Chelativorans sp. AA-79: one gene and its partner. The protein of the gene in region 2 interacts with the protein of the main gene of each other region in a pairwise test. Links are inferred from orthologs where the notes say so. Each region holds a gene or a part of one and is shown on either strand. Other genes may lie near its edges.

The links.
Region 1: the proteins of PVE73_RS02540 (region 2) and dsbD interact in binary tests that used the Escherichia coli proteins (3 or more experiments, as listed by UniProt). The link is inferred for Chelativorans sp. AA-79 from one-to-one orthologs.

Annotation. Positions count from the first base shown.
Region 1 is NZ_CP120361.1:5,128,645-5,135,494, forward strand. What follows is about bases 2,399-5,289. They hold dsbD (protein-disulfide reductase DsbD), read right to left. Parts: upstream 4,808-5,289; coding sequence 2,990-4,807; downstream 2,399-2,989. Other genes in these bases: PVE73_RS24960 (TlpA disulfide reductase family protein), read right to left, coding at 2,399-2,988; PVE73_RS24970 (DsbA family protein), read right to left, coding at 4,842-5,289. In the rest of the region: PVE73_RS24950 (glutaredoxin family protein), read left to right, coding at 1-296; PVE73_RS24955 (DUF305 domain-containing protein), read left to right, coding at 319-813; more of PVE73_RS24960, read right to left, coding at 2,188-2,398; more of PVE73_RS24970, read right to left, coding at 5,290-5,450; PVE73_RS24975 (thioredoxin family protein), read right to left, coding at 5,635-6,171; PVE73_RS24980 (L,D-transpeptidase), read left to right, coding at 6,504-6,850. UniProt on the Escherichia coli protein: Required to facilitate the formation of correct disulfide bonds in some periplasmic proteins and for the assembly of the periplasmic c-type cytochromes.
Region 2 is NZ_CP120361.1:510,923-517,813, reverse strand. What follows is about bases 1,867-4,798. They hold PVE73_RS02540 (DsbE family thiol:disulfide interchange protein), read right to left. Parts: upstream 3,656-4,798; coding sequence 3,077-3,655; downstream 1,867-3,076. Other genes in these bases: ccmB (heme exporter protein CcmB), read right to left, coding at 4,662-4,798; PVE73_RS02530 (heme ABC transporter permease), read right to left, coding at 3,810-4,580; ccmD (heme exporter protein CcmD), read right to left, coding at 3,652-3,813; PVE73_RS02545 (LysE family translocator), read left to right, coding at 2,388-2,999; typA (translational GTPase TypA), read left to right, coding at 1,867-2,305. Outside these bases: PVE73_RS02555 (alkaline phosphatase D family protein), read left to right, coding at 1-257; more of typA, read left to right, coding at 482-1,866; more of ccmB, read right to left, coding at 4,799-5,327; heme ABC exporter ATP-binding protein CcmA, read right to left, coding at 5,548-6,153; aconitate hydratase AcnA, read left to right, coding at 6,432-6,891. UniProt on the Escherichia coli protein: Involved in disulfide bond formation. Catalyzes a late, reductive step in the assembly of periplasmic c-type cytochromes, probably the reduction of disulfide bonds of the apocytochrome c to allow covalent linkage with the heme.

The DNA of each region.
Region 1 (6,850 bases), 4.6 Mb from region 2 along the record:
AGCGTTGGGTGCGCTACTCCTACATTTATCCATTCGGCGAAGCGCTGGCGGGCGTCCTGATGATGGCCGGCGCGCTGATGTGGCTGTCGGTCCCTGTCGCCCTCTTTATCGGCACCGTCGGAGCCATCTCGGTTTTCAAGGCGGTCTATATCGACAAGCGCGAACTCAAATGCGCCTGCGTCGGCGGCGACAGCAATGTGCCGCTCGGCTTCGTCTCCCTGACCGAGAACCTGATGATGGTCGGCATGGCGATCTGGATGATGCTCAAGCCGATGGGCATCGGGTTGGGTCACTGAACCTGCATTGCGGAGACACGACATGGACCATTCTTCCGACACCGGCCATCACGAACACGGCGCAGGCCGTCCCTATTTGATGTTCTGGATCAACATGGCGCTCGGCCTGATAGTCATGTACGTCGTGATGTTCACGATGATCGACGGCCTGCACGACTTCCGGAACAATCTCAACATGTTCTACATGGCCGTGACCATGTGGGCGCCAATGGGAATCTTCATGCTGGGGACAATGCCGGGCATGTTCCCGAGAAAGAGCTTGAACATTGCGCTTTACGCTATGTTCGTCGTCCTGACAATCGCCTCATTCGCAGCCACACGCAGCCAAACCCTGATCGGTGACAGGCAGTTCATCGATTCGATGATCCCCCACCACTCGGGCGCGATCCTCATGTGCAGGGAAGCGGATCTGCGCGATGCGGAACTACTAACTCTCTGCGAAGAAATCGTCGCGGCCCAGCGCAGCGAGATCGAGCAGATGGAGACAATTAAGGCTCGCCTCGATCAAAGACCCTAATCTGGGACCTCGCTGTAAACGCATCAAGCACGGGCAAGCGGCGCGCAATGGATCGACCCATAATGGGCGTAGATGCCGCTTAGCGAACCAAAGCTCGAATGACGCAAGACGTGCCATTGACAGACCGATTCATAGAGACGAATTAAAGCAAAAAAGTTCCTAAGCCGTGCTGCAATTACGGCGTTCCACCTCAGGACCGAACATGAGAACTGCGACGAAAGTGCGCCTCTTCCATCGAGGCTCAGAATTCGAAGCGGAGCGACAATTTATATTGTTCATTTCGGGAGGAAGAAGGCGACGAAAGTAGATATATTACCCTGCGGTGGTCGACAATGCCCAAGTATTCCAGCCTTCAGATAGTAATCCATTGGGTCGTTGTCGCCATGATCATTATCCAATGGTCTACTGCCGACGCGATCCCGAGGACCCATAACCCACTTCTCCCGGCCAGGGAATGGGACCTTTTCCTGCATATGGTCCATAACTACTGCGGCATGGGCATCGGTGCGCTGGTGTTCTTGCGCATAGCCCTCCGGCTCCGGCAACGGCGTCGGATCAACCACTTTAGCGACCTTGCCGCAGCGACCATTCACTGGGGCCTTTACGGGAGCCTCGCAGCCCAAGCGGTAACCGGCGTGATCGTGGCCTATTTCTGGGCACCGGCCGAATGGAGTCACAAAGCTCTCTGGTACGTGACACTTGTCCTTGTCGGTCTTCACCTAGCCGCAGCCCTGGGGCATGGCATCAGGCGCGATGGCGTACTCAGCAGAATGTCGCCCGGCTTACGGATCGGTCGAAAATGAGACGTCGTTCGGCCGATCCGAAAAGCATTGGATGCCGACTCCGACCAAGATAAGCCTTGCGTGACAATCAATTATAAGCGCCGCATGATACGGCTCGTGGTCCTCGGCATTGGCAAGGTTGGGTTCCAGCAGGAGACTACATGGCAGACTTAGCGGCAAGTCGGATGGATGTGCCCTGACCGGCTCCGTAGGCCAGTTCGGCGCGAAAACAGATATTTGATGAGCATGACTACCCCGGTTTCGAGGACGACGCCTGAGATGCTGAATTGCTGCCTCTTTGCGAAGAAATCATCGCGGCCCCGCGCAGCGAGATCGATAGATGGAGACAAATTAAGGCTCGCCTTGATCAAAGGTCCTAATATCTCTCGCCTTGCTCAATAGCGCGTCAAGAATGGAGCCAACGAAGACCAGCAGATTTCTGGATAATGTGACATCGTTCGACAGGTCTACTGGCCTTTCAATGCCTTCTCCGACTGGCAGGTTCAATGAGGATTGCATGACAGCCATCATGACGATGGTCGCAGCTTCGTCTCAGTCGCAGGGAATACCTGCCGTGCCAGACCTGCGGCGGCTATTCGAGGTTTTGAATGCCGCTCATGAGGGCCTCTCTTGAGATCTCGCCCATATGTACCGATTGCAGCGTCCCGTCGCTCTTGAGGAATAACGTAGCCGGCAGGCCCGGCACCTCGTAATGACGACCGAACTCACCGAGCCCGTCGAGCACGACGTGCTCAAGCTCAAGATTCTCGGCTGTCAGGTAGCGCTGAATGATCTCCTGGCCTTCACCTTGGTTGACGAAGACAAGTTTGGCATTGTCCGTGTTTGCGGCCACGTCCGCCATCATCGGCATTTCGCGGCGGCAGGGCGGGCACCATGTTGCCCACAGGTTGATGACCACAGGTTGGCCTTCGAGGTCGGCCGGGTTGAATTGTTCACCGGCCACCGTGCGGTAGATGCCGCCGGTTGGCAGCGGGGTCGCCGGCGCGCCGGCGGTGAGCTGCAGCACGAAAAAGGCCACATAGGCCGCAGCCGCGCTCGGCAGGGCCGTCCACAGCGTGAGCCTCAGTTGACGCCGGAAACGAAAGACCGTGTAGGCAAGTGCCAGCGCAATGCCGGCTTCGATCATGAAGCCTCCCTGCCAGATGTAGAATGCGCGCAACGGCTCGGCGAGGAAACTGCTCGCATGCTGGACGACATGCCCGGCGCGCGCGCCGACCACGAAGGCGACGGTCGCACCCCAGGCCCAGGACGAAAACCGCTGATCGACCTTGCGGGTGAGGACCTCGCTCAGCAGGAGGAAGGCGGCGATGGCGAGGATCGCGGCGAAGCGGTCGGGCGCGAAGACGAAAGGCCCGATGGCGACTGCGTTCATCTTACTGCCTCGCCTGCGAGACCGATGTCAGCAGCGTATCGGTTGTCACATCTCCGATGAGGCGCGAGCCGTTTGCCTCTGCGGCATTTCGGTCGAAGAAGATCATGGTCGGCGGACCAACCACGGCAAGATCGCGCATCAGGCCCTGACTGGCCGCATCCAGTGCGGTCAAGTCCACCTTGACACGCTGGAAATCGCCCAGTGCGGCGATGACGTTCGTGCTCGAAAAGACATCGCGTTCGATCGTCTTACAGATGACGCACCAGTCGGCCGTGAAATAGACCAATGTCGGACGTCCGTTGGCAGAGGCAATTGCCTGCTCCACCTGCGGCGTCGAGTTTGCCTCGACGAATGTCATCTCGGCCTGGGCGATCTGCTGGCCTGAACCGTGCGTGACGAAATGGGCGAGCGGGCGCAGCGGGTCGGTTCCGCCCGATGCCGCCCCGATTGCCAGGATGACGCCGCCGAGGAAAACCCCAAGGCCGGCGGCCTTACGGAAGCGCAGCCAAGCGCCAGCATCGGCCACGAGCCGATCAGCGACGCCGATGAAGACCGCAACAATCAAGAGGAGACCCGCCCAAAGCGCCAGCGTCACTTGCGGCGGCAGGATTCGGGAGGCCATCCAAATCGCCGCGCCGAGAAAGACGAAGCCGAACGCGTATTTGACCTGCACCATCCACGCCCCCGCCCGCGGCAGGGCGCGGCTGCCCATCGTCCCAAAGGCGATCAGCGGAATGCCTTGGCCGAGCCCGAGGGCGAACAGCGCACCCGCGCCGAGCCAGGCATCGCCCGTATGTGCGATATAGAGAAGTGCTGCCGCGAGCGGTGCGGTGACACAGGGGCCGACGATCAGTGCCGAAAGGAAACCCATTCCGGCGGCTCCCCCCACCGAGCCGCGCGTGCCGGCTTGTACGCCCGACATCCGGCTGACCCAGACGGTTGGCAGTTGTAACTCGAAGAAACCGAACATCGACGTCGCGAGCACCACGAACAGCGCCGCGACGGCGCCAATGGCGTATGGCGATTGCAGCACCATCTGGAGGTTTTGGCCGGACCATGCCGCGACGACGCCAAGCATGCCAAACGCTGCGGCCATCGCCAGCACATAGGCCGAAGACAGGATGAAGCCGCGCCGCGCCGTCAATGCCTCGCCCTCGCGCGCCAGGGTCGCGCTGAGGATCGGATACATGGGCAGCACGCAGGGCGTGAAGGCGAGCAGCAGCCCGAAGGCGAGGAAACTCACAATCACCCAGGTCGCACCGCCGCTGGCGAGAAGCGAGCCGACCATTCCGCCGCCCTGCGTGTCCTCGGCCAGGTTGAAGCTGCCGCTTCCCGTCCCTCCGGCAGGGGCGGCTGGAGCTGGAGCGACGCCAAAGCCGACGACGGGTTCGGAAACCTGAAGGTTTTCCGTGTTCACCGTCAGGGTCAGCGGCGGATAACAGATCGAATCCTTTTTGCAGCCCTGATAGGTGACTGCGACCTGCCGGGGCGCTTCGGCGCCGAGACGTGCCACCGCTTCGAGATAATACACCTCCGAAGGACCGAAGTTGGCATCCTCTGTCTCCACGACGCCCGATCCAGTCGAAAGCGGGACCGCCTCGCCAGTCGCGACGTCCTTCGCTTCCAGATGATCGCGATAGAGATAATAGCCTTCCTCGATCTCCCAACGGAGCTGAATCTGCTGATCCGCATTCCGCTCAACCGAGAAACGGAAGGCTTCCTCGGCTTGCAGGAGATCCTTCTGTTGCGCCGCGGCGGGCAGCGACAGGAAGACGAAGAACAGGCCGGCAAGGAGGCGAAGGATGGGCGTTGGGGACATGAAATTGCTCGGATTGTCGCGATCGGGGGATGTATCAGGACGCTTCGCGGGCGTCGGCGACAACCTGGCGGAAGCCGTCTTCGTCGAGGGCGGAGGCGACGAGAAACCGACCGATCAGAAACACGGGCGTGCCGCGCAGGCCGAGCCCCTCAGCCTGCGCGTTGTTGCGCCGGAGCAAGGCGGTGATCTCGGCGTCGCGGCGATTGGCTTCGGTCTCAAGATCTGCCGTGTCGAAGCCGGCGCCTTCCAGTGCCTGCCGCATCCGCTCTTCCGGCACCCGCGAGCCTTCGATACCCATCAGCGCCAGATAGGCGTCCTCGTAGCGGTTCTGATACCTGGCCGCTAACGCCAGCTTTGCGCCATAGACCGACGACGGCGCGAGAATCGGCCAGTCCTTGTAGACGTGACGCACATTGCCGTCCGATTCCAGCACCATATTCAGCGGCTCGACGGTGCGCTTGCAGAACGGGCAGTTGTAGTCAAAGAACGAGACGATTATCAGGTCGCCGTTCGGATTGCCGCCGACCGGCGCTTCAGGGTCGTTCAGGATCATCTCGGCTGACATGTCGTCGGCACGCACGGGCATGGCAAGGCCGGCGGCAGCGAGCGCCGCCAACCCCGAAAGCAAGGTCCGCCGGTTCACTGCACTGCGGAGTGGCGGCCCACCGATGGCAAAAGGAAGAGGTGTGGATGTGCAGCGGCGCCGATCGTGCATGGTCAAAGCTCCAGGTCGTAGATATTGGAGCGAGCGCACTCTCCCGAGCTTAAGGCAGCCTTAAGGACCGCATCGAGCCGAAGATCGATGGCAGGTTATCCTGGACTCCGGATTATCGGATGAACGGTCGCAACCGCCGCATGAGATCGCGCCTGCTGAACGATCCGACCGAACGGGTGCCATCATACTCGCGGCCGGTGACCGCTTCCACGACGAAGAATGTCGGCGGGCCGCTCGCTCGAAGGTGGGACAGGAGCTGGCGGTTTCCCTCGTCCATGACGGTCACGTCCACCTTCACGAGAGGGACCGCCTGGAGACGTTGCAATACGGCTGGATGGGCGAGGATTTCCCGCTCAATGCGGTGACACACCGCGCACCAGTCCGCACGGATGTCGATGAGCGCAAATCTGTGCGTTCGCGCGACCTGCTCCAGCCTTTCCCGGTAGGAGGCGACGTCAGTGGCCATCGCAGCCGGATTGGCAATGGCCATTCCGATGGGAGCCGTCAGCAATCCTACCGGCCCCACCAGCCCCCCCAGCAGAAGCCCGCGGCGGGTCCATTGGCCATTCATCCGTTGAGCATCACCATCGATGCCGCATCCGACATCGGCCGTAGACGCTACCGCGTTCGTTGGAAGTCGCGTCCGCATTCTTGTCTCCTTCTCAGGACCGGCGGCAAAGCGGGCGTACCTTAAGGCCGGCTTAAGGATGAAAAAGTTGTCCTCGCGTGCAACGCAAGCCCGCGATTCCAACTATGTGCCCCCACCCGATCGACAGTCTGTTCGGCCGGATCATTTGAGCCGCAGGTCGGTGCCTGAGGTCCCGCCGCATCGCTATCTTCGACCGCGCCTGCCTTAAGCTGCCCTTAAGACGGGCGTCGTGCTGTGCGGCTTTACGATTGCAAGCAGAGAGCGTACGAAACGTGACTAAGCTACCGACACCCGCAATTGCGCGGCGCGCGTTCCTCATTGGCGTCAGCGCAATGACCCTCGCCGGATGCGTTTCCACGAGGCAAACACCGCAGGTCGCGCCGCCGGTCGCGCAGCCGCCCCCGCCGCCGACGCCCCCAATGTACTACGCACTGCCGAACGAGCGCTTTCCGATTCCGGAAGTCGACGTTTCCAAGGTCGATCCGAAATGGTGGCGGACGGAAGTCAACTATCCGACCGATGAACGAGTCGGCACTGTCATCGTCGACACGCCAAACCGCTATCTCTACCACGTTCAGCCTAACGGCCGCGCAATCCGATACGGGGTGGGTGTCGGCAGGGACGGTTTTTCGTGGGCTGGCCGAGGGCGTCATATCGCATACAAGCGGGAATGGCCGCG
Region 2 (6,891 bases):
TCTGGGAATTCGTCTCCGGCCCGCTGCATGCCGGAACCTTCGGCCCCAACGCACTCGACGGCACCTTCGGCCCCGAGCTGAAGTTCGTGAAGGCGCCGACCGAGGAGCAGGGCGCGAACCTGCCGCCGTCGGCAGGCCTGCAGTTCTTCGGCCTGGTCGACATCGACGGCCGGACGGAGCAGATGACCGTGCGGCTCATGGATCGCGACGACAACGAGCTCTTCAAGGTGATGCTCGATCCGGTGCGGTCAGCCTGAAATCCCGAATGGCGGCCGGGAGGGTAAGATTCCCGGCCGCGGATTTCCCCGAATGTCGAAGTGGAGACTACCGGCCAGCCCGCCGGATCCCTATATGGGCATCGAAGCCGGCGGCGGGCATTCACGCCTCCTCCCTTTCGCATCTGCGAAAAAACCTGTATGAGCGCGACCGAAGAAATGCGGGCGCGCGCAAAAGTCGCGTCCGGCGACCCTGAAGAGAGACAATGAAACTCCGCAATATTGCGATCATCGCCCATGTCGACCATGGGAAGACGACCCTCGTCGACGCCCTGCTCAAGCAGTCCGGCTCCGTGCGCGAAAACCAGCGCGTGGACGAACGCGCCATGGACTCCAACGACCTGGAGAAGGAGCGCGGCATCACCATTCTCGCCAAGGCCACCTCGGTGGTCTGGAAGGATGTGCGCATCAACATCGTCGACACGCCCGGTCACGCCGATTTCGGCGGCGAGGTGGAGCGTATCCTCAACATGGTGGACGGCGCCGTGCTTCTGGTCGACGCCGCCGAAGGCCCCATGCCGCAGACGAAATTCGTCGTCGGCAAGGCGCTGAAGGTGGGGCTCAAGCCCATCGTCGTCGTCAACAAGATCGACCGGCCGGATGCCCGCGCCGAGGAGGTGATCAATGAGGTCTTCGATCTCTTCGCAGCCCTCGATGCCACCGACGAGCAGCTCGATTTCCCGATCCTCTACGGTTCGGGCCGCGACGGCTGGATGAATCTTGATCCCGCCGGCCCGAAGGACGAGGGGCTTGCCCCCCTCTTCGACCTCGTGCTGCAACATGTGCCGGAGCCCCAGGTGGAGGACGGCGCCTTCCGCATGATCGGCACGATCCTGGAGGCCAACCCGTTCCTCGGCCGCATCATCACCGGGCGCATCGCCTCCGGCAGCATCAAGCCGAACCAGGCGGTGAAGGTGCTCGCGCGCGACGGCAGTCTCATCGAGCAGGGCCGCATTTCCAAGATCCTCGCCTTCCGCGGACTGGAGCGCACGGCGGTGGAGGAGGCGCAGGCGGGCGACATCGTCGCCATTGCCGGCCTGTCGAAGGGAACGGTGGCGGATACTTTCTGCGACCCTGCAGTCTCCCAGCCGATGGAGGCGCAGCCGATCGACCCGCCGACGGTGACCATGAGCTTCATCGTCAACGATTCTCCGCTTGCCGGCACCGAAGGCGACAAGGTGACGAGCCGCGTCATCCGCGATCGCCTCCTGAAGGAGGCGGAGGGCAACGTGGCCCTGAAGATCGAGGAATCGGCCGACAAGGACTCCTTCTTCGTCTCCGGACGTGGCGAGTTGCAGCTCTCCGTGCTCATCGAGACCATGCGCCGCGAAGGCTTCGAGCTTGCGGTCTCGCGTCCGCGCGTGGTGATGAAGAAGGACGAGAACGGCGGGCTTCTGGAACCCGTCGAGGAAGTCGTCATCGACGTGGACGAGGAGCACGCGGGAATCGTGGTGCAGAAATTGTCGGAGCGGAAGGCCGAGATGGTCGAGCTCCGCCCCTCGGGCGGCGACCGCCAGCGCCTCGTCTTCCATGCGCCGACGCGCGGCCTCATCGGCTATCAGTCGGAACTGCTGACGGACACGCGCGGCACGGCCGTGATGAACCGGCTCTTCCACGAATACCAGCCCTACAAGGGCGAAATCGGTGGCCGGGTGAACGGCGTGCTGATCGCCAACGAGCCGGGCGAGGCCGTGGCTTACGCGTTGTGGAACCTCGAAGACCGTGGTCCGATGGTCATCGATCCGGGCGTGAAGGTCTACCAGGGCATGATCATCGGAATCCATTCCCGCGACAACGACCTGGAAGTGAACGTGCTCAAGGGCAAGAAGCTCACCAATATCCGCGCTGCCGGCAAGGATGAGGCGGTGAAGCTGACCCCGCCCGTCCGCATGACGCTGGAGCGTGCGCTCTCCTGGATCCAGGACGACGAACTGGTGGAGGTGACGCCGAAGTCGATCCGTCTGCGCAAGCTCTATCTCGACCCGCACGAGCGCAAGCGCTTCGAGAAGCAGAAGCTCGCCGTCGCTTAAAAGAGACGGGCTTTCCAGCGAGCCCGCTTCCCGTTCTTTCCGAAAAGGCTATGATGCCGCCATTGAACAGGCTGGCGGCATCATGGACCTCTCCTCGCTGATCATCTTTGCCGGTGCGCTTTTCGTGGCGGCCGGGTCTCCGGGCCCGAGCATCGCGGCCCTCGTGGCGCGCGTGATCTCGCGCGGCTTCCGCGACGTGTTCCCGTTCCTGCTCGCCATGTGGATCGGCGAGGCAGTCTGGCTTTCCTGCGCGATCTTCGGCCTGGCCTTCATCGCCGAGACCTTCCACCTCGCTTTCCTCGCCATCAAATATGCGGGCGTCTGCTATCTGCTCTGGCTCGCCTGGAAGATGTGGACTGCGCCCGTCGCCATGGATGACGGAGCCATCCCGCAGGCGGGGAGCCGCTGGAGGCTCTTTCTCACCGGCATGGCCGTCACGCTCGGCAATCCGAAGATCATGATGTTCTATCTGGCCTTGCTTCCCACCATCATCGATCTCTCGGCGGTGAGCCTCGTGGGCTGGGCCGAACTGACTCTCACCATGCTCATCGTGCTGATCGCCGTGGACCTCGGCTGGGCCGTTGCAGCCGCCCAAGCGCGACGGCTCCTGCGAAGCGCGCGCGCCATGCGCATCGCGAACCGCACCAGCGCTTCCATGATGGCTGGCGCCGCGGCGGCGATCGCCAGCCGTTGAGCCACTTGCAGCCGGGTAGAATCCCGGCGTTTTCGCAAAAGCGGCAGATACGAAGAAATCGAGCGGATGCGACCGCATCACGAGGTGCCCGGCAGCACTTTCTCGAGCTCGGGGATCAGTTCGTCGGCGATGCTTTCGGGCGTGAACGGGCCGACATGCTTATAGCGGATCCTGCCGTCGGGGCCGACCAGGAAAGTCTCCGGCACGCCGTAGACGCCCCAGTCGATGGCCGCGCGACCGCTCTGATCCACGCCGATGGCATCGAACGGGTTGCCGAGCTCGCCGAGGAAGCGCCGGGCATTCTCCGGCTTGTCCTTATAGTTGAGGCCGACAAGCCGCAGGCGGTCGTCCTGTGCCAGCTCCATCAGCAGCGGATGCTCCTGCCGGCAGGGCACACACCACGATCCCCAGACATTGACCAGCGTCACATGGCCTTGGAAACCGGCGGGCGAAAGCCCCGGCAAGTCCATGCCTTCAAGCGGCGGCAGCTCTGTCTGCGGCGCGGACTGCCCGATAAGCGCGGAGGGGACAACCGACGTGTCCCTGCCGGAAAAGAGCTGCATGAGGAACACGGCCGAAAGCGCAAGGAAGGCGAAGAGCGGCAAAAGCAGGATCAGCCTGCGGCGTCTCGGTGCGTATTCGTCCGCCGGGCTCATCGCGAACCTCCGGCTGAGCGCCGGCGAACGCCGCGCGATTCGAGCTCCTTGAGCGCGCGCTGCTGGGCCGACTGGTCGAGCAGGATCCACGCCACGAGCCCGGCGATCGCAAGCATGGAGATGATATAGGCCGCGGCCACATAGGCGAGATGGCTCATCGCATGGCCTCCGCGGGCTTCGCGTCGGCTGCGCGGGCGGAAAGCCGGCGCATGGCGATCACCCGGCGACGCCAGATTTCCGTCCGCATGGCCATCAGATGCAGCGCGAGAAACAGGAGCGTGAAGCCGAGCGCGCAGACAAGCAGCGGCCAGAGCAGGCTCGGATGAATGGTCGGGCCGTCCAGCCGGAAGACCGAGGCCGGCTGGTGAAGCGTGTTCCACCAATCGACCGAGAACTTGATGATCGGTATATTGACGAAGCCGACCAGCGTGAGGATGGCGGCCGCCCTCGCCGAGCGGCCGGGGTCGTCGAGCGCACGCGTGAGCGCGATGATGCCGAGATACATGAGGAAGAGCACGAAAACCGAGGTGAGCCTCGCATCCCACACCCACCACGTGCCCCACATGGGCTTGCCCCAGATCGAGCCGGTGGCGAGCGCCAGCGCCGTGAAGACGGCACCGATGGGGGCTGCAGCCTTCAGCGACACGTCGGCGAGCGGATGCCGCCAGACCAGCGTGCCGAGCGCGGAGCCCGCCATCAGGCTGTAGCAGAACATGGAAAGCCACGCGAAAGGCACGTGGATATACATGATCCGGACAGCGATGCCCTGCTGATAGTCCTCCGGCGCGGCAAATGCCATGGCGAGGCCCGCCGCCAGCACCAGCATTGCCGCGCCCCACAGCCACGGCAACACGGTGCCCGACAGCGCCAGGAAGCGCGTCGGGTTGGCAATATCCATCCAGCGGCGGACCGCGTTCTCGCTCATGAGGTCCTAGATAGAGCCCAGCCCGCCGGAGCGCAATTGACGAACGTCAAAGCCGCATGAGGCCTTTTGTCCGGCTCCGGCTCAGTCTGCTGCGCCACGCAGGGCGAGGGCGGCCGCGGCGGGCCCGATGACGGCGAAGAAGAGGGTGAGCGCCGCCATGATGAGGAAAGGCGGCAGGAACGGGTCGGGCTCGGCCACTGCGCCCCTGCTCGCCGCCACGCCGAAGATGAGGACGGGGATCGTCAGCGGCAGGATGATGACCGAGACGAGCAGCCCGCCGCGCGGCAGCGCCACCGTGAGCGCAGCGCCCACCGCACCGATGAAAGTGATGGCCGGTGTGCCGACGAGAAGAGTCAGGGTCGCAGCGGCGAGCCCGACGGGCGGCACGTTCATGAAGACACCGAGGAGCGGCGTGACGGCGACGAGCGGCAGAATGGCCGTCGTCCAGTGCGCCAGGCATTTCGTGAACACCGTGAGCGCCACCATGTGGCGGCTCTCGGTCGTCAGCAGCACATCGAGCGAGCCGTCCTCCCGGTCGGCCTGGAACAGGCGGTCGAGGCCGAGCAAGCCCGCAAGCAGTGCGCCGATCCACAGGATCGCCGGGCCGATGCGGGCGAGAAGGTTGAGGTCCGGCCCCACGCCGAAGGGGATGACGGAGACCACGGCGAGGAAGAAGAGCACGCCGGCCATCGCGCCGCTGCCGGCGCGGATGCCGAGTTTTACTTCGCGGAGGTAGAGGGCGAGCATCAGGCGGCGCTCCGTTCGGAGATGCAGCACCCCTTCTCGCGCCTCTCTGCCCTGCCGCCCATCTCCCCCGCAAGAGGGGAGATTACGCCGGCCGGTTTCGCCGGCGCTCTTTTTGTAGCGCCGCAGATTGGCGAAAGCCCCAAAGAGGTCCGATCTCCCCGCCTGTGGGGGAGACACCCGGTAGGGCAGAGGGGAGCGCGAGGGGAGGAAAGGATGAAAGTCATCTCTCCCCCATCCTCAATTCCTGCGCCCTCTCCAATCCCAGCGGAAGATGCGTCGCCGCGACGATGATGCCGCCTTCCGCCAGATGCCCGCGCATCAGGTCCGCAAATCGCCGTTCCGATGCACGATCGAGCCCGGCGGTGGGCTCGTCGAGCAGCCACGCCGGCCGATGCGATACGAGGAGCCGCGCGATCGCCGCGCGCCGGCGCTGGCCGGTGGAGAGATAGCCGAAGGGCAGGTGCGCGATATCGTCGAGGCCCACCATCTCCAGCGCCTCGTAGGGCGAAAGCCGCGGCTCGCCCAGGAAATCGCGCCAGAAGGCGAGATTCTCCTCCACGGTGAGCGCGGTCTTCATCGCGTTCAGATGGCCGAGATAGTGGCAGGCTGCCCTGGCATCCGGGAACGCCTCCCCGCCGCCGGAAAACGTCACGGCACCTTCCGCCGACGGCAGCAGCCCTGCGACAACCCTGAGAAGCGTGGATTTTCCTGCTCCGTTGGGCCCTGTCACGAGCAGTGCCTCGCCTGCGCCCAGACCAAAGGAGATACCGGAAAAGACGGCCTCTCCGCCGCGCTCGCCGCTCAAGCGCTCGGCGGCGAGCCGCATGGTTTTTCCCTCTCCGGCAATGGCTTATCCCAACCCTTTCCTGAATGCGGCAGAAATGCGCTTATCGCTATAGAACTCTTTTACGAATTTCTCTATATCCGGGGCAACCACGCCAGCGGTCGGCGTGGAGAGCCTTTGTGCCGAACCAGCGCACCGCCGCCTTGACCGGCTGTTACGCAGGGGACGGACGCGGAAATGACCGTACCCGCACCTTTGAGCCTGACGTCTCAGGAAGTCCGTTCCCGTTCGGATGAACAGACCAGATGGGATGATCGCACGTGTCTACTTCACTCGACAGCTACAAATGCCGCCGCACCCTCAAGGTGGGAAACACCGAATACACTTATTTCGACCTCAAGGAGGCGGAGAAGAACGGTCTCGCCGGCGTTTCCCGGCTCCCCTTCTCCATGAAGGTGCTCCTGGAAAACCTCCTGCGCAAGGAGGACGGCCGCTCCGTCAGCAAGGAAAGCATCGAGGCCGTGGCCGCGTGGCTCTCCGATCGCGGTGCCGCGGGCGTTGAGATCGCCTATTCGCCGGCCCGCGTGCTGATGCAGGATTTCACCGGCGTTCCCGCCGTGGTGGACCTCGCCGCCATGCGCGACGCCATGGCCTCGCTCGGCGGCGACCCGCAGAAGATCAACCCGCTCGTTCCGGTGGACCTCGTCATCGACCATTCGGTCATCGTCGATGAGTTCGGCACGCCGCTCGCCTTCGCCCGCAACGTGGAGCTGGAATATC